4 regions of the Cronobacter sakazakii genome follow, and region 4 is predicted to be linked to each of the others. Evidence: predicted binding sites of a transcription regulator. Region 4 holds the regulator's gene; each other region holds the start of a gene.
What was found. The regulator LexA, encoded in region 4, represses DNA repair genes until DNA is damaged. The targets are predictions, from matches to a motif close to TNCTGTATGTACATACAGNA.

Region 1 (4,373 bases), 360 kb from region 4:
TGCGTTTCCGGGCGCGGAGGCACGGGATACATTTCGGCGACATCAATCAGGTTTATGCCCTGGCTTACGGCGTAATCGAGCTGTTCGTGGGCGTCGGCCTCGCTGTTTTGTTCACCAAAGGTCATGGTTCCCAGCCCCAGCGTGCTGACTTCAAGTGAGCTATGAGGAATACGGTGATAATGCATAGCCGGCCTACCTTCTGTTGTTCAGTCCGCGTCAGGCCATTCCTGACAAAGGAATATAAACATGGCAGAGGGGAGACAAAAGGAAAAGAGGCAAGGGAGAAAAAACCAAAAGGTCAGCGCGATGCTGACCTTTTATTTAACGCTCAATGATTTGCGAAACCTGATCGCGGTTTATCTGCATCTCGTTACCCTGTGGGTCACGATAACTGACCAGACCGGTTTCGTCATCAACCTGCGGTTTGCCTTCAGTCAGGATCATCCGGCCATCTTTGGTCGCCATGACGTAATCACTGCTACAGCCTGAAACCGCGAAGGCCAATCCGACGGCAGAAATTGCTACAGCCCATTTATTCATTGTTTTTCGCCTCATCAGGAAGGGGTCCACGTAGAGTCTAGTAAAAAGCAGCGAGGCGGCGCGAAAAAGCAGCAAATTCTTAAAAGTTCAGGGGAATAAACAAAAACGCTCCCGAAGGAGCGTTCTGATTACAGCGGTCTTTTCTTGTTGCGCAGCAGATTGAGGCTTTCCACGGCGATGGAGAAAAACATCGCGAAGTAAATGTAGCCTTTCGGCACGTGAATATCGAAGCTCTCCAGCATCAGGGTAAAACCCACCAGGATCAGGAAAGAAAGCGCCAGCATCTTCACGGACGGATGGCGTTCAACAAACTCGCCGATAGGGCGCGCGGCGAACATCATTACGCCCACTGCGATCACCACCGCCGCCATCATAATAAACAGATGATCGGAGAGACCCACCGCGGTGATAACCGAATCCAGACTGAAGATAATATCCAGCAGCATGATCTGAATAATGGCGCCAAAGAAAGAGTGCACGTTGGTTTTCAGGCCTTCCTCTTCGCCTTCGATAGTCTCGTGGATCTCTTTACTGGCTTTCCAGATAAGGAACAGACCACCCAGTAGCAGGATCAGATCCCGCATCGAGATCGCCTGATCGAAAACGGTAAACAGCGGATTTGTGAGCTTCACGACCCAGGCGATCGACGCCAGAAGCGCGAGGCGCATAATCATCGCCGCGCCGAGGCCCATTTTGCGCGCCAGCGCCTGCTGAGATTTCGGCAGTTTCGCCACGACCAGAGAGAGAAAAATAATATTGTCGATCCCAAGCACAATCTCCAGCAGCGTCAGCGTACCGAGTGCCAGCCAGGCGTTGGGATCCGTTATCCATGCAAACCACATTCAAAAAAGTCCTGCTCAAAGAAACAAAACGCTAATTATATGCGTCGGGGGAGGGCTGTTGACAAAATTTTAAGGGATTCATAACAAAAAATGGCGCGCCAGCAGGGCGGCGGTGAAGTTTTTCTTCAGATAAAAGCCGCGCGGCAGCGTCATTATCGGCTCGCCATGTGCGCCGAACGCGGGCGTCAGCGCTTTGCTGTTGGCGGCTTTTGGACGCAGCTGCAATACCTCGCCGTGACGCGCGGTGATGCGCTCTACCTGACCTAACACAATCAAGTCCATTAACTCTTCCCAGTCACGACGCAGCTGATCGTCTTCCTGTGGCGATGGGCTCCAGAGCAACGGCGCGCCAACGCGGCGCTCTGCCAGCGGGATTTCGCGCTCGCCTTCTACCGGCACCCACAGTACGCGTTTGAGCTTGTGGCGCACGTGACTGGTTTCCCATGTCACGCCGGTATTGCCGGTAAGCGGAGCGACGCACACAAACGTCGTCTCAAGCGGGCGGCCCTGGCTGTCGATGGGGATCGTTTTCAGCTCTACGCCAAGCGCTGCGAAATCCTGCTCGGGTTTACTGCCTGCGCTCGCGCCAAGCCAGCGCTCCAGCAGCACGCCGATCCAGCCCTTATCACGACGCAAATCGGCGGGCGTTTCGAGGCCTGCCAGCGCCGCCAGTTCGCCAAGCGTCAGCCCCGCCAACTGCTGCGCCTGATGCAGCAGCTGCGCTTCATCGACGGGCGGTTGAACAAGAGGAGCAAGGGAAGTCATAACGATTACCTTCTGTTTAAAAAATGAACAGCAAAATGCCTGCTTGTGGAAAGAGTTTACCTGCTTGTGAGCAAGCAATTCAATTACATGATTTTAAATGATTTTTATGAAAAAGAAGGATTTCTCAGACGTCAGAAATAAAGGTTGTTCAAATCTGGTCACCGACAATAAACAGGATCTTACACCAGTTTATCCACAGAAAAATGGGATAACTGTGTAAATCCCTCACTACTGTTTCGATTTACAGCCTTGACGGACGGGGGAAAACGCCTTTTTCAACAAATTGTGACTAAGTTATTGGCATAATCTGTGGATAAAAACGACGCTGGTCGATCTTTCGTCAGAGTAAGGATCGTGAGTGTGACGATCGTCACACTGAGCGGTGAGTATCACGTTTTTTGTATTATAATTGTTTGAATAGCAATGCAATTTTTTCTATAAGAATAATCCCTGGTTTTGGGTTGTTTTGGGTTTTCCCTGGGAAATAAGACACTTCTTCACAAAGATATCCACAGAAAAAGTGAATAAAAGCGGGTCTTAATCGCTTCCCCTGTTTATAACCCCGCATATTTTTGTGAGTTATTCAAATGTTATTCCTGTTCACAGCGGCTAACAGAGTGGTTTACCGTCAATGAGGAGTATGAAACAATCGTTACTATCCAGGTTTATTTTGAGGTAGTCCGGTGATCGATGATGATGGCTACCGCCCGAATGTTGGTATCGTGATCTGTAATCGTCAGGGACAGGTAATGTGGGCCAGGCGTTTTGGTCAGCACTCCTGGCAATTTCCGCAAGGGGGTATTAATCCTGGCGAGTCGGCGGAGCAGGCGATGTACCGCGAGCTTTTCGAAGAGGTCGGTTTACAACGAAAAGATGTGCGCATCCTTGCGACTACCCGAAACTGGTTACGTTACAAATTACCAAAACGTTTGGTGCGTTGGGACACAAAGCCGGTATGTATCGGCCAGAAACAAAAGTGGTTTCTTCTGCAGTTAATGAGCAACGACGCCGATATCAACATGCAAACCAGCAGTACGCCAGAATTTGACGGCTGGCGGTGGGTAAGCTTCTGGTATCCGGTGCGCCAGGTGGTCTCTTTCAAGCGCGATGTCTATCGTCGAGTGATGAAAGAGTTCGCAAGCGTTGTGATGCCGTTGCAAGAGAGCGCGCCACCGCAGCGTAATCCTTCGCCTGCCTGGCGACGTAAAAGAGGTTAAGCCACGCAAATTATGCTCACCCGGTTGCGAGAAATAGTCGAGAAAGTGGCCAGCGCCCCGCGCCTCAACGAGGCGCTGGATATTCTCGTTACGGATATCTGTCTTGCGATGGATACCGATGTTTGTTCGGTTTATCTCGCCGATCACGACCGGCGTTGCTATTACCTGATGGCAACGCGTGGGCTGAAAAAACCGCGCGGGCGCACCGTAACGCTGGCCTTTGATGAAGGTATCGTCGGCCTGGTCGGGCGCCTCGCCGAGCCGATTAACCTTGCCGATGCGCAAAAACACCCCAGCTTTAAATACATTCCCTCTGTGCGTGAAGAACGTTTTCGCGCTTTTCTCGGCGTGCCGATTATTCAGCGCCGCCAGCTGCTTGGCGTTTTAGTCGTCCAGCAGCGCGAGCTGCGCCAGTATGACGAGAGCGAAGAATCCTTCCTGGTGACGCTCGCCACCCAGATGGCGGCGATTTTGTCGCAGTCTCAGCTGACCGCGCTGTTTGGCCAGTATCGTCAGACGCGTATCCGCGCGCTGCCGGCCTCGCCGGGCGTGGCGATCGCGCCGGGCTGGATGGACGCCACACTGCCGTTGATGGAGCAGGTCTACGAAGCCTCGACGCTCGATACCGGGCTTGAGCGCGAACGCCTGACCACCGCGCTTGAAGAAGCCGCTGGCGAATTCCGCCGCTACAGCAAACGTTTTGCCGCAGGCGCGCAAAAAGAGACGGCGGCGATTTTCGATCTCTATTCCCACCTGTTGTCCGACGCGCGGCTGCGTCGTGAGCTTTACGACGAGGTGGATAAAGGCTCGGTCGCCGAATGGGCGGTCAAAAAAGTTATTGAGAAATTCGCCGAGCAGTTTGCCGCGCTGACCGATGGCTATCTGAAAGAGCGCGCAGGCGATTTGCGCACGCTCGGGCAGCGGTTGCTGTTCCATCTCGACGATAATATTCAGAGCCCGAACACCTGGCCTGAGCGTTTTGTGCTGGTGGCGGATGAGCTTTCCGCCA
Region 2 (4,373 bases), 1.7 Mb from region 4:
GCACAGTATAAAATGCCCTTCTAACGTGCCGAACGCCTGTAGCCCGAAGCGCAGCAGAATGCCCGCCAGCATCGCAGCGGCAAGCCCCGGCGGAATGATTTTCATCAGGCGGGCGAACAGGCCCGTCGCGCCGCAAATCACAATCAGCGCCGAGGCGAAAATAAAAATGCCGACCGCCTCATGCAGATTACTGCCCGCAAGGCCCGTCGCCAGCAGCGCCGCGCCGGGCGTCGACCAGGCGGTCAGCACCGGCGCGCGATACCACAGGCTTAGCGCGAGCGTACTGACGCCCATACCGACGCCGAGCATCGTCATCCAGCCCGTCGTTTGCGCAGGCGTGGCACCTGCCGCCGCGGCGGCCTGCCAGATAATAGCGGCAGAGCTGGCGTAGCCGACCAGCACCGCCACAAATCCTGCGATAACGGCAGGAGCCGGGGGAAGAGAAAAGCGCATATGTGCTCCGCTGTGCGTTATAACGTCCGATGACTCTATCATCGTGCGCTATAACGCACAAGGCGCTATACTGTCACCCTCAAAGGAGAACGTATGGACATTACCGCCCATCTCGCGCAGACGCTGAAAGCGCTGCGCCAGCAGAAAAACTGGAGCCTGACCCAGGCGGCGCAGGAAACCGGCGTGTCGAAAGCGATGCTCGGCCAGATAGAGCGTAACGAATCGAGCCCGACGGTTGCCACACTGTGGAAAATCGCCACCGGCTTTAACGTGCCGTTTTCGGCGTTTATCACACCGCCTGCGCCGGGGGCGCGTACCGTGTTTGACGCCCAGCAGACGATGCTGGTAGAGCCGGTGTTTCCGTGGGATGAACAGCTGCGCTTCGATATGCTCGCCGTTACGCTCGCGCCCGGCGCGCAGAGCGACTCCACGCCGCATGAGCGCGGCGTAACGGAGCATGTGGTGGTGATTGAGGGCGAGCTGGAGCTTCAGACGGACGGCGTCTGGCGGCGGCTCGGCCCTGGCGAAGGGCTGAAGTTTGCTGGCGACCGGCCGCATGCCTACCGCAACGCCACCGCGCTGCCGGTGCGCTTTCATTCGCTTATTCACTACCCGGCACCATAAAAAAAACCGCAAGCAAGCTTGCGGCCAACGACAATCTACAACGACACGATGAAACTGAGGTGATAAGTCAGGAATACCGCCTCAGCGTATCCCTTGCGGCGTGCCGCGTGAAATAAACCTTTGTGCAATACTTTCCCGCAGAACGGCAAACCCGCAGCGGTACCGTGAAACAGTTTCCGAACGCCCCGAATGTGACTACAATAGCCGCCTTTCAAATAACGGATAACGACGAATTATGCGCCTGCAACCGCATCACCTTGAACTGCTCAGCCCCGCCCGCGATACCGCCATCGCCCGCGAAGCCATTCTGCACGGCGCAGATGCAGTCTATATCGGCGGCCCCGGTTTCGGTGCCCGCCACAACGCCAGCAACAGCCTCCAGGACATCGCAGACCTGGTGCCGTTCGCCCATCGCTTCGGCGCGAAGGTGTTTGTCACGCTGAACACCATTTTGCATGACGACGAGCTCGAGCCGGCCCGCAAGCTTATCGGCCAGTTCTATGACGCGGGCGTTGACGCCCTGATCGTGCAGGACATGGGCATTATGGAGCTGGATATTCCGCCCATCGAGCTGCATGCCAGCACCCAGTGCGATATCCGCAGCGTCGAGAAAGCGAAGTTCCTCTCCGACGCCGGTTTCTCGCAAATCGTGCTGGCGCGCGAGCTGAACCTCAACCAGATCCGCGCCATTCACGATAACACCGACGCCACCATCGAATTCTTTATTCATGGCGCGCTGTGCGTGGCCTATTCAGGCCAGTGCAATATCTCCCACGCCCAGACCGGGCGCAGCGCCAACCGCGGCGACTGCTCGCAGGCCTGCCGCCTGCCGTACACCCTGAAAGACGATCAGGGTCGCGTGGTGGCGTATGAAAAACACCTACTGTCGATGAAAGACAACGATCAAACCGCCAACCTGGCGGCGCTGATCGACGCCGGCGTGCGCTCCTTCAAGATTGAAGGGCGCTACAAAGACATGAGCTACGTGAAAAACATCACGGCGCACTACCGTCAGATGCTCGACGCGATTATTGAAGATCGCGGCGATCTGGCGCGTTCCTCCGCGGGTAACACGGCGCACTACTTCGTGCCGTCCACCGAGAAAACCTTCCACCGCGGCAGCACCGATTACTTCGTTAACGCCCGTAAAATCGATATTGGCGCGTTCGACACCCCGACGTTCGTCGGCCTGCCGGTCGGCGAAGTGCTGAGCGTTGGCAAAGAGCATCTGGATGTGGAAGTCACCGAGCCGCTGGCCAACGGCGACGGGCTAAACGTTATGATCAAACGCGAAGTGGTGGGTTTTCGCGTCAATGTGGCGGAAAAAACCGGCGAAAACCGCTACCGCGTTTTCCCGAACGAGATGCCGTCGGCGCTGAAAACCCTGCGCCCGCACCACAAGCTTAACCGCAACCTCGATCACAACTGGCAGCAGGCGCTGCTGAAAACCTCCAGCGAACGCCGCATCGGCGTGGATATCGAGCTTGGCGGCTGGCAGGAACAGCTGATCCTGACCATCACCAGCGAAGACGGCGTCAGCGTGACGCATACCCTTGACGGGCAGTTTGACGAAGCCAACAACCCGGAAAAAGCGCTGACCAGCCTGAAAGAGGGCCTGGCGAAACTGGGGCAGACTATCTATTTTGCCCGCGACGTGCAGATTACGCTGCCGGGCGCGCTGTTTGTGCCTAACAGCCAGCTCAACGCGTTCCGCCGTGAAGCGATTGAGGCGCTGGACGCCGCGCGCCTGGCGAATTACCAGCGCGGCGTGCGCAAGCCGGTTTCCGTGCCGCCGCCGGTCTACCCGGAAACGCACCTGAGCTTCCTCGCGAACGTCTACAACCATAAGGCGCGTGAATTTTATCAGCGCTATGGCGTGCAGCTTATCGACGCTGCGTATGAGGCGCACGAAGAAAAAGGCGACGTGCCGGTGATGATCACCAAGCACTGCCTGCGCTTTGCCTTTAACCTCTGCCCGAAACAGGCGAAGGGCAACATCAAGAGCTGGAAGGCGACGCCGATGCAGCTGGTGCACGGCGACGAAGTGTTAACCCTGCGCTTTGACTGCAAACCCTGCGAAATGCACGTGGTCGGCAAGATCAAAAACCATATCCTGAAAATGCCGCAGCCGGGCAGCGTGGTCGCCTCCATCAGCCCGGAAGATCTGCTGAAGACCCTGCCGAAACGCAAAAACGCCTGACAGTCTTTCCCCGAAAAGCCAGAGCCCACGCTCTGGCTTTTTTTGTCTGCACGCCATACCGCTCAACAAACCCGCATAAACCGGCCGATCTCCAGGCAATTGCGCCGCTTCGCTTAAAAATAGGGTTGTCAGAACAGTACAAATCAAACTACTGTATATAAACACAGTAAATAACAACATAATGAATGGATGGAGTACGCCATGTTAATGATGCGACTCTTGCCACAGCCTGATGCCGAGGGGTTGCCGCTGTTCCTTGAGACAGTGGCCTGCGGATTTCCGTCGCCCGCTCAGGATTACGTAGAAAAGCGTGTAAGCCTTGACGCACACTGCATCGTGCACCCGAACGCCACCTATTTTTTGCGGGCGGCCGGGGAGTCGATGAACGGCGCCGGGATCGAGGATGGCGATCTGCTGGTGGTGGACAGCGCCCTGAAGCCGCAGGAGGGCGACATTGTCGTGGCCGCGCTGGAAGGGGAGTTCACCGTGAAAACCCTGCGCCTGCACCCGGTGGCGCAACTGGTGCCGATGAACCCGGATTTCGCGCCGATCCCGCTTGGCGGCGACGCCGAGGTGGTGATTTTCGGCGTAGTCACCTGGGTGCTGAAGAAGAGGCGCTGAGATGTACGCGCTGGTGGATGTGAACAGCTTTTACGCCTCCTGCGAGATGGTGTTTCGCCCGGATCTGCGGGATAAACCGGTCGTGGTGCTGAGCAACAACGACGGCTGCGTCATTGCCCGCAGCCGCCAGGCAAAGGCGCTTGGCATCACTATGGCGGAACCCTATTTCAAACAGCGCGCGCTCTTTGAGCGTCATCGCGTGGCGGTCTTCAGCTCCAATTACGCGTTTTACGCCGATATGAGCAAACGCGTGATGGATATTCTCGAAGAGATGGCGCCGCAGGTGGAGATCTACTCGATCGACGAGGCGTTTGTCGATCTGCGCGGCGTCAGTAACGTGATGTCGCTGACCACGTTTGCTCATGAGATCCGCGACCGTCTCTGGCGCGAAACCCATCTGCCGGTCGGCGTGGGTATCGCGCCCACCAAAACGCTCGCCAAGCTTGCTAATCTCGCCACCAAAAAATGGCCGAAG
Region 3 (4,373 bases), 2.0 Mb from region 4:
CCAGAGGCATGCGCCAGCGAGGCGAGCCGCCAGAGCTTGCTTTGCGCTTCAAAGTGGCCGAGCGCGCGGTTCATCTGCAACAGCACCCGGTGCAGGCGCACAATGTCGTGGCTGCCGGTTTTTTCGCTGAGATCGTTTAAGAAGAGTTCCGCCAGCCCGCGCAGGTTTTCGGTGAGCTTCGCCAGCCGCTCGCAGATTTCCATCACCTCCTGCGGCAGTTCGCCCATTGGGAAGCGAAACTCGCTCTCCTCGCCCGGCGGCAGCAGCAGCCCGACGATACGGTTCATGCTGGCGACCAGCTCGTAGACTTCTTCGCAGTGATTGTTAAGCCGCTCCGGCGTGGAGAGCGGCGGCACGGTTTTTGGCCGGAACTGCTCAAGGCAGGTGGCGACAAGCTTACAAAAGAGATCGAGCTGCAACCGCGTCCAGGGCGCGCTGATGTCGGCGCTCATCTCCAGCGCGTCGCGGGCGACGTCCGGCAGATGGTGGCCTTCATCAAGCACCAGCAGCAGATGTTTTGGCTCCGGCAGAACGGATTCGCTCTCCAGCGCCGCCATCACCAGCGCATGGTTGGCGACCACCACTTCCGCCTCCTGAATCTCACGGCGCGCCACAAAGAACGGGCATTCGCGGTAGTAATGGCAGTTGCGGTTCAGGCAGCTCGCTTTATCGGTGCTGAGCCGCGACCAGAGGTTATCGTCAATCGCCTGATCGGTGTGATCGCGAAGGCCGTCCCACTTGTAGCTGTCGAGATCGGCTTTGAGCTTCGCGCAGCGCTGCTGCTCCTCTTTGCTGTTGGGCGTCAGCTCATCATCAAGAAACGCCAGCAGATCGCCCTGCGAGGCGCTGTCGGTGGAGAGCGCCGCGAGGTTGCGCGGGCAGACATAACGCCCGCGCCCGAAGGCGGCGGTGAAGCGCAGTTCAGGGATGATTTTGCGCAGCAACGGCAGATCTTTACTGAAAATCTGATCCTGCAACGCCACGTTGGCGGTGCTCACCACCAGCGTTTTTTGCTCTTCGCGGGCGATGGCGATACCGGGGATCAGATACGAGAGCGTTTTGCCAACGCCGGTCGGCGCCTCGATAGCCAGATGCCGCCCTTCATCGCCGCCGAGGGTTTTCGCCACTTCCGCAATCATCTGCCGCTGCGGGGCGCGGGGAATGAAGTCCGGAATTTGCTGCTGAAGCGCCTTATACCAGGCGGCGATTTGCGATTTCTGCGCGGCGGTTAATGCCATCTGAAGCCCTGAAATACTGTATAAACAGCCACTATTGTGGCACTTTTCCACCGCCAGCTGAACCTTTTTTTACCCGCGCGGCAGGAGCCGATTCGCAAGACAGATCACAAATTATCGTCACGCTAATCATAAATCGCGGGTCATTCATTGACCGAATACCAGGCGGGTGTTAGGTTTTTTAACATTGCATTGTGCTTGTTACCGTTCGGCGGGCAAAACCTGAATGCAGCCCCGGGAAATTCCCTGGCGTCTGTATTTATGTTTTGCCCGTTTTTGCTTTCAGGAGTCGGCGATGATCATTAAGCAAATCCTTAATAATAATGTCGTCAGCGCCGTCGACGAACGCGGCCAGGAAGTGATTGTCACCGGCCGTGGGCTCGGTTTTAACGCCCGCGTGGGCGAAACGGTCAATAGTAGTCACATTGAGAAAACGTTTCGTCTGCATGACGATACCGTCTCGGCGCGCTTTAAAGTTTTGCTGGATGAAATACCGGTAGAAATCGTTCAGCTCACTGATGATATTGTCGCACTGGCGCGCCAGACGCCCGGCATCAAATTAAGCGAAGGCATTTATGTCACGCTCGCCGATCATCTTTTTTACGCCATTGAGCGCCGCCAGAAAGGCATTGAAATCGCCAACCCGTTACAGTGGGAAGTGCGACATTTTTATCAGGAAGAATACGCCATCGGGCGTCAGGCGCTGGCGCTGATTGCCGCGCGCACCGGCGTGCTGATGCCGGACAGCGAGGCGTGCAGCATCGCGCTGCATATTGTGAACGCCGGGCTTAACGATCCGAAAGGCAAAATCAACGACATTACCCGGCTGATTTATCAGATCCAGAATATTGTAAAATACTGGTTCGCCGTCGGCCCCGATGAACAGTCGCTTAATTACCAGCGCTTTATTACCCACGTGAAATTTTTCGCTCAGCGGGTAATAGAGGGCCAGCGGCTGGAAAACGACGACAGCGAATTATTCGCGATGGTACAGCAGCGGTATAAAAATACCGTGGCGTGCGTGGAAGCCATTAGCGAATTTGTGGAAAAGAATTATCGCCACGCGATGACGCATTCGGAAAAACTCTATTTAACGGTGCATATCGATAATGTCGTACACCGTTTAGCGCATTCCCTTTAGGCTTGTTACTGTTCATTCAGGCAAACCCCAGAGGCAGCAACGTGCCGGTCATCATACCGGCGACTGTTTAATGAAACCGCAGGGTTTCATTCTGGAGAGGAATAGCCATGAACTACCCGCATACCGCCCGCCAGATAATTACCCTTCTCGGCGGCGAGGCGAATATTCTTTCGCTCTATCACTGTATTACCCGCCTGCGTTTTTCGCTGGTCTCGCTTGAAAAGGTCGACCGCACGGCGCTTGAACATCTCGACGGCGTCATGGGCGTCAATCTTTCAGGCGATCAGTTCCAGGTGATTATCGGCAGCGAGGTCGCGCCGCTCTGCCAGGCCATTCTCGCGCAGTTACCGGGGCTTGAGGCTAAAAAAGCAGCCGCGCCGCCAAAGCGCCGCAACCCGGTTTCCGTGGTGCTGGAAGGATTAGCGGGGATCTTCTCGCCGATTATTCCGGCCATCGCCGGCGCGGGGATTCTCAAGGGTGTGCTGTCGCTCTGCCTCGCGCTCGGCTGGGTGCAGGCCAGCAACCAGACGTATCAAATGTTGATGGCGATAAGCGACGGCGTTTTTTTCTTTATGCCACTGGTGCTCGCCTTCAGCGCCGGGAATAAATTCGGTGCCAACCCTTATGTGGCGGTGGCGCTCGCCGCCACGCTGTTTCACCCGACGCTCACCACGCTGCTGAAATCCGGCGCGCCGGTGGCGTTTCTCGGCCTGCCGGTCTCCAGCGTCTCTTACGCCTCGTCGGTGATTCCCATTCTGCTGGCGGTGCTGCTGCTCAGTTATGTCGAGCGGTTTATCGACCGCCTGATGCCCGCCGTGCTGAAAACGATGTTTGTGCCGCTGCTAAGCCTGGTGATTGTCGCGCCGGTTACCCTTATCGCCATTGGCCCGGCCGGTATTCTGCTTGGCAATGCGCTCTCCGGCGGCATCATCTGGCTGGTGGCGAACATGGGCTGGCTGGCGGGGGTTATCGTGGGCGGCACGCTGTCGCTGATGATTATTACCGGTATGCACTACGTGCTGGTGCCGATTGTTATCAACAATATCAGCAAGCTCGGCTACGACCCGTTCAAAATCCTCTTTTATGTCGCCAATATGGGCCAGGCGGGCGCGGCGTTCGGTGTCTTCCTGCGCGCCCGCAATAAGAAAATCAAAACGCTGGCGCTCTCCACGAGCTTCAGCGCCGCGATGGGCATCACCGAGCCTGCGATGTATGGCATTAACATTCGCTTTAAGCGCCCCTTCGCCGCGGCGCTCATCGGCGGTGCCTGCGGCGGCGCGTTTGCGATGGCGCTCGGCGTAAAAACGTACGCCTTCGCCTTAAGCGGCATTCCGGGTATTCCGGCGCTGGTCGGCCCCACGTTCCTGTGGGCGCTGGCGAGCCTGGCGATTGCCTTTTGTGCGGCGGCGGTCATCACCGTAATGCTGGGCTTTGAGGAACCCGCCGAAGCGCCGGCAGAGCCGGAGGTGGTGGCAGGCTTAAGCCCCGTGGCGCTCGCCCGCGAGGAGCAACTCTTCGCGCCGGTGAGTGGCCGTCTCACGCCCCTTTCTTCCCTCAGCGATCCGGTTTTCGCCGATGAAATCTTCGGTAAAGGCATCGCCATCGTGCCCGAGAGCGGCGAGCTGCTCTCGCCGGTGAACGGGCGCATCGAAGCGATTTTCGACAGCAACCATGCGCTGACGCTCAGAAGCGATTGCGGCGCTGAGGTTTTAATTCATATCGGCATCGACACCGTGAAACTCGGCGGCCAGCACTTTACCCGCCACGTGGAGAACGGGGCGTTCGTCGAGGCCGGACAGCCGTTGATTAGCTTTGATCTGGCGGCGCTCAACGCGCTCCACATCGATCCGAGCGTCATTGTTATCGTCACCAATACCGACTGCTACGGCGAGATAAGCCCGTTAAAACAGGGCGACGTGGCACCCCGTGAAGCCTTTCTGAAACTGACCGCCGCGGCGGCTTAAGGGAGAACAGCATGGCCTTTTCCAGAGCATTTC
Region 4 (4,373 bases):
TGGCAGGGCACATAGACAATTTCGTGGCCGTCGTGCGCAAGCTGGCGCACACGCTCGGCGTTATGCACGTTAATGCCCTGGTAGAGGCGGTTCCAGGTGAAACCAAGCACGCGATCGGTAATACGAATCGCCTCGTAGGAGAAGTCGGCGGCGATCTCTTCCATCAACGCGACAGCATTCTGCTGGGCTTTCTCGTGCGAGATTTTTTTAGTGCGCGCCTCGTCTTCGACGGCGCGGGCAATCGCTTTTGACGAGAGCAGTTTATTAAAGAGATCCTGGCGCGCAGGCAGGCGCGGGCCGACGGCGGCGAGGCGCTGGCGGGCGAAGTGCATGCGCGCCACGCGGGCCAGTTTCTGGGCGATACGCTTGTCGGTGCCGTGCTCGGTCGCCATACGGCGCAGCGATACGGGCGGTGAGAAGCGCACAAAGCTGTCGCGGCCAAGCCACGAGACCGCGAAGAATTTCTGAATGCCGTTCAGCATGCGCAGCGGCGGGTTTTCCTCGCCTTTTTCGCGGCCTGGTGAGCGGCCAAACATAACCGACACCGGCACCATCTGGACATCGAGATCCGGGTTGCTGCGGTGCAGATCGAGATAATTGTGGAACAGTTTGATCGATTCTTCTTTCGGCGTGTAGTAGGTGAACACGCGGGGGCCGCCATGGATAAACACATAGCGCGGCAATTCGGTGCCGTCGATGACCAGCGGATCCAGCGGATCGGGCAGATCGTGCTCCAGGCACTGCGCGCGTAGCGTCAGGAGATCCGCCTTCGAGTTATACGGCAACACATACATGATAGGGCGTGACGTATCGAGCCCAAGTTCGGGGCAGGGCGCCGCCGGGATGGACTTGCTTTTTACCAGCACGCTTAATGGTAAATTAAGTAATTTGTAGTAAATTCGTGGCCAACCGGACATAAACGATGTAAAGCCTCTGGTTAATAATGCAATTGCGGCGCAAGAATATCAGAAACTCCGTAGAATTTCTGTGGTGCTTCTTTATCGAAGCGCATTAGCATTGACGCCTGAATTTAAAAAAGGTTTCTTGTCATGGCCAATAACACCACGGGGTTAACCCGAATTATTAACGCTGCCGGCTATTCCTGGAAGGGATTACGCGCCGCCTGGAAAAATGAAGCGGCGTTCCGCCAGGAAGGGGTCGCCGTGATAGCGGCTATTCTTATCGCCTGCTGGCTGGATGTCGATCCGATCACGCGCGTGCTGCTGATTGGCTCCGTTACGCTGGTAATGATTGTCGAAATTCTCAACAGCGCCATCGAAGCGGTGGTAGATCGCATCGGCCCTGAATTTCATGAGCTTTCAGGCCGCGCCAAAGATATGGGCTCCGCCGCCGTTCTGCTGTCGATTATCCTCGCGCTGGTCGTGTGGGTCACGCTGCTCTGGCAGCATTTGCGATAAGTTTTCCAGAAATCGCGAAAGAAGCGCTTTTTTAACCGGTTATGGTTTTAAAATCACCTTTAGCTGTATATACTCACAGCATCACTGTATATGCACCCAGGGGGCGGAATGAAAGCATTAACTACCAGGCAACAAGAGGTGTTTGATCTCATTCGGGATCACATCAGCCAGACCGGCATGCCGCCTACGCGTGCGGAAATCGCGCAACGTCTGGGTTTCCGTTCGCCGAACGCGGCGGAAGAGCACCTTAAAGCGCTGGCGCGTAAAGGGGTGATTGAGATTGTCTCCGGCGCGTCGCGCGGTATTCGTCTGTTGCAGGAAGAAGAAAACGGGCTGCCGCTGATAGGGCGTGTGGCGGCGGGTGAACCGCTGCTGGCTCAGCAACATATCGAAGGGCATTATCAGGTTGATCCTGGCCTGTTTAAGCCAAACGCCGATTTTCTGCTGCGTGTAAGCGGGATGTCGATGAAAGATATCGGAATTATGGACGGCGATCTGCTGGCGGTTCATAAAACGCAGGATGTGCGTAACGGCCAGGTCGTCGTCGCGCGCATTGATGATGAAGTAACGGTAAAACGCCTGAAAAAACAGGGTAATACCGTTGAGCTGCTGCCGGAAAACAGCGAGTTTAAACCGATCGTTGTGGATCTGCGCGAGCATAACTTCTCTATCGAAGGTCTGGCGGTCGGCGTTATCCGCAACGGCGAATGGCTCTGAGCCCTTTTCCGGCTCACTGACGCCGCATTACCGTAACTGGCCCGCCCCGGTTACGGTAATGACCTCTCCCGTCTGCTAAAGACTGCATATTTTTTCATCTTCGCGTAACGGCATCGGAACGCCATATGCCCTTTCTCACTTCTACCGATAAAGCTCTCTGGCGCCTCGCGCTGCCAATGATTTTCTCAAATATCACCGTGCCGCTCTTAGGCCTGGTGGATACCGCCGTTATTGGTCATCTCGACAGCCCCGTCTATCTGGGCGGCGTCGCGGTGGGCGCTACCGCCACCAGTTTCCTGTTTATGCTGCTGCTCTTTTTACGCATGAGCACCACCGGGCTAACCGCGCAGGCGTTTGGCGCGCGCGATCCGGTAGCGCTGGCCCGCGCCCTGGTGCAACCTATGGCGCTGGCGCTGATTGCCGGCGTGCTGATCATCGCCCTGCGCGAGCCGCTGATACAGCTGGCGCTGCATGTTACCGGCGGCAGCGACGCGGTGCTGACGCAGGCCCGACGGTTTCTCGAAATCCGCTGGCTCAGTGCGCCCGCCTCGCTCGCTAATCTGGTGTTGCTTGGCTGGCTGTTAGGGGTGCAGTACTCCCGCGCGCCGGTGATCCTGCTGGTGGTCGGCAATCTGCTTAATATCGTGCTCGATCTCTGGTTCGTGATGGGGCTTGGCCTTAACGTCCAGGGCGCGGCGCTGGCGACGGCGCTGGCAGAGTACGCGACGCTTGGTATCGGTCTTGTGATGGCGGCCCGCGTGCTGCGCCTGCGCGGTATTACCCTTTCGATGCTGAAAACCGCGTGGCGCGGCGGCGTTGGCAGGCTGCTTGCGCTTAACCGCGACATCATGCTGCGCTCGCTGCTGTTGCAACTCTGCTTCGGTTCCATCACGGTGTTTGGCGCACGGCTCGGCAGCGATATCGTCGCGGTGAACGCCATTCTGATGACACTCCTGACCTTCACCGCCTATGCGCTTGATGGCTTCGCCTATGCCGTAGAAGCCCATGCCGGGCAGGCCTTCGGCGCGCAGGATAAATCGCAGCTGAGCAGCGTCTGGCGCGCGGCATGCCGACAAGCAGGGATGGTGGCGCTGGCGTTCGCGCTGCTGTATGCCGTGGCGGGGCAGTACATTGTGTCACTGCTCACGTCATTACCTTCGCTTCAGGCGCTGGCGAAGCCCTATCTCTTCTGGCAGGCCATCCTGCCGGTGGTCGGCGTCTGGTGTTATCTGCTGGATGGTATGTTTATCGGCGCGACGCGCGGGGCGGAGATGCGTAACAGCATGGCCGTCGCGGCGCTCGGTTTTGGCCTGACGCTGCTCACCTTGCCAGAGCTTGGCAACCACGGCCTGTGGCTGGCGCTCACCGTTTTCCTGGCGCTGCGTGGGTTGTCGCTCGGCTATTTATGGCGCCGGGGGCGTCTTTTGCACTGAATATCTCTGATACAGCGCCTCAACAGTAAAAGAAAATTTGTCGGTGTCAGCGCTTCGTTATGGTTAAAGATTCTGAATATCCCGCCAGGGTTAAAATTGACGTCTAAAATGAGTAGTACGTTCAGCAAATGATGAAGATGACTCGGGCTGAACCCCCACAGGAAAACCTGTGAGACTGATTCACTACCGAATGTTAAGGAGACGTCTATGAACAGAGATGAAGCTGGCGGTAACTGGAAACAGTTTAAAGGTAAAGTGAAAGAGCAATGGGGTAAATTAACCGACGATGATATGACCATCATCGAAGGGAAACGTGACCAACTGGTAGGTAAAATCCAGGAACGTTACGGTTACGCGAAAGATGAAGCCGACAAGGAAGTGACTGACTGGGAAAGCCGCCACGATTACCGCTGGTAATCGGGCCACCACCTCAAACGGTATTTTCCCTCTGAGGCTGCCCTGCCCACCGGTACAAGGATGTACCACCCAACCTGATTCAACGTCCTTTCTTTTTCACCGTAATGCTGTGGTCGTGACCACACTGTCCCTGATGGCGACACGCCTCAACTTCTGCACACGCCGCACACAGCCCATGCGCTTCAATCACGTTATGACGCAGCGCAAAGCCCATTCTGGCTGCCAGCGCATGCATAATATCTTCCACACCTTCCGCTGCCTCTTCTTTTACCACGCCGCATCTGTCGCAGATAAACATCGCGGAAGTATGCGCCGGGTTATCAAATAAGTGGCACAGCACATAGCTATTGGTGGACTCCACCTTATGCACGAACCCCTGCTCCAGCAG

Region 1: a site for LexA is predicted at 2,377-2,396, ahead of mutH (DNA mismatch repair endonuclease MutH). Genes of this name have one in related genera too.
Region 2: a site for LexA is predicted at 3,427-3,446, ahead of umuD (translesion error-prone DNA polymerase V autoproteolytic subunit). Genes of this name have one in related genera too.
Region 3: a site for LexA is predicted at 1,253-1,272, ahead of dinG (ATP-dependent DNA helicase DinG). Genes of this name have one in related genera too.

Annotation. Positions count from the first base shown of each region.
Region 1 is NZ_CP011047.1:1,819,028-1,823,400, forward strand. It holds gene CSK29544_RS08570 (NADP(H)-dependent aldo-keto reductase) at 1-185, opposite strand, end outside; gene CSK29544_RS22630 (YgdI/YgdR family lipoprotein) at 322-540, opposite strand; gene CSK29544_RS08580 (TerC family protein) at 669-1,382, opposite strand; gene mutH (DNA mismatch repair endonuclease MutH) at 1,461-2,147, opposite strand; gene rppH (RNA pyrophosphohydrolase) at 2,831-3,364, shown strand; gene ptsP (phosphoenolpyruvate--protein phosphotransferase) at 3,377-4,373, shown strand, end outside.
Region 2 is NZ_CP011047.1:3,134,642-3,139,014, forward strand. It holds gene CSK29544_RS14945 (benzoate/H(+) symporter BenE family transporter) at 1-453, opposite strand, end outside; gene CSK29544_RS14950 (helix-turn-helix domain-containing protein) at 547-1,077, shown strand; gene CSK29544_RS14955 (peptidase U32 family protein) at 1,313-3,277, shown strand; gene umuD (translesion error-prone DNA polymerase V autoproteolytic subunit) at 3,479-3,898, shown strand; gene umuC (translesion error-prone DNA polymerase V subunit UmuC) at 3,900-4,373, shown strand, end outside.
Region 3 is NZ_CP011047.1:3,974,314-3,978,686, forward strand. It holds gene dinG (ATP-dependent DNA helicase DinG) at 1-1,238, opposite strand, end outside; gene licT (BglG family transcription antiterminator LicT) at 1,531-2,376, shown strand; gene CSK29544_RS18880 (beta-glucoside-specific PTS transporter subunit IIABC) at 2,484-4,340, shown strand; gene CSK29544_RS18885 (glycoside hydrolase family 1 protein) at 4,352-4,373, shown strand, end outside.
Region 4 is NZ_CP011047.1:1,454,240-1,458,612, forward strand. It holds gene plsB (glycerol-3-phosphate 1-O-acyltransferase PlsB) at 1-917, opposite strand, end outside; gene CSK29544_RS06810 (diacylglycerol kinase) at 1,050-1,418, shown strand; gene lexA (transcriptional repressor LexA) at 1,527-2,135, shown strand; gene dinF (MATE family efflux transporter DinF) at 2,261-3,568, shown strand; gene CSK29544_RS06825 (CsbD family protein) at 3,776-3,985, shown strand; gene zur (zinc uptake transcriptional repressor Zur) at 4,065-4,373, opposite strand, start outside.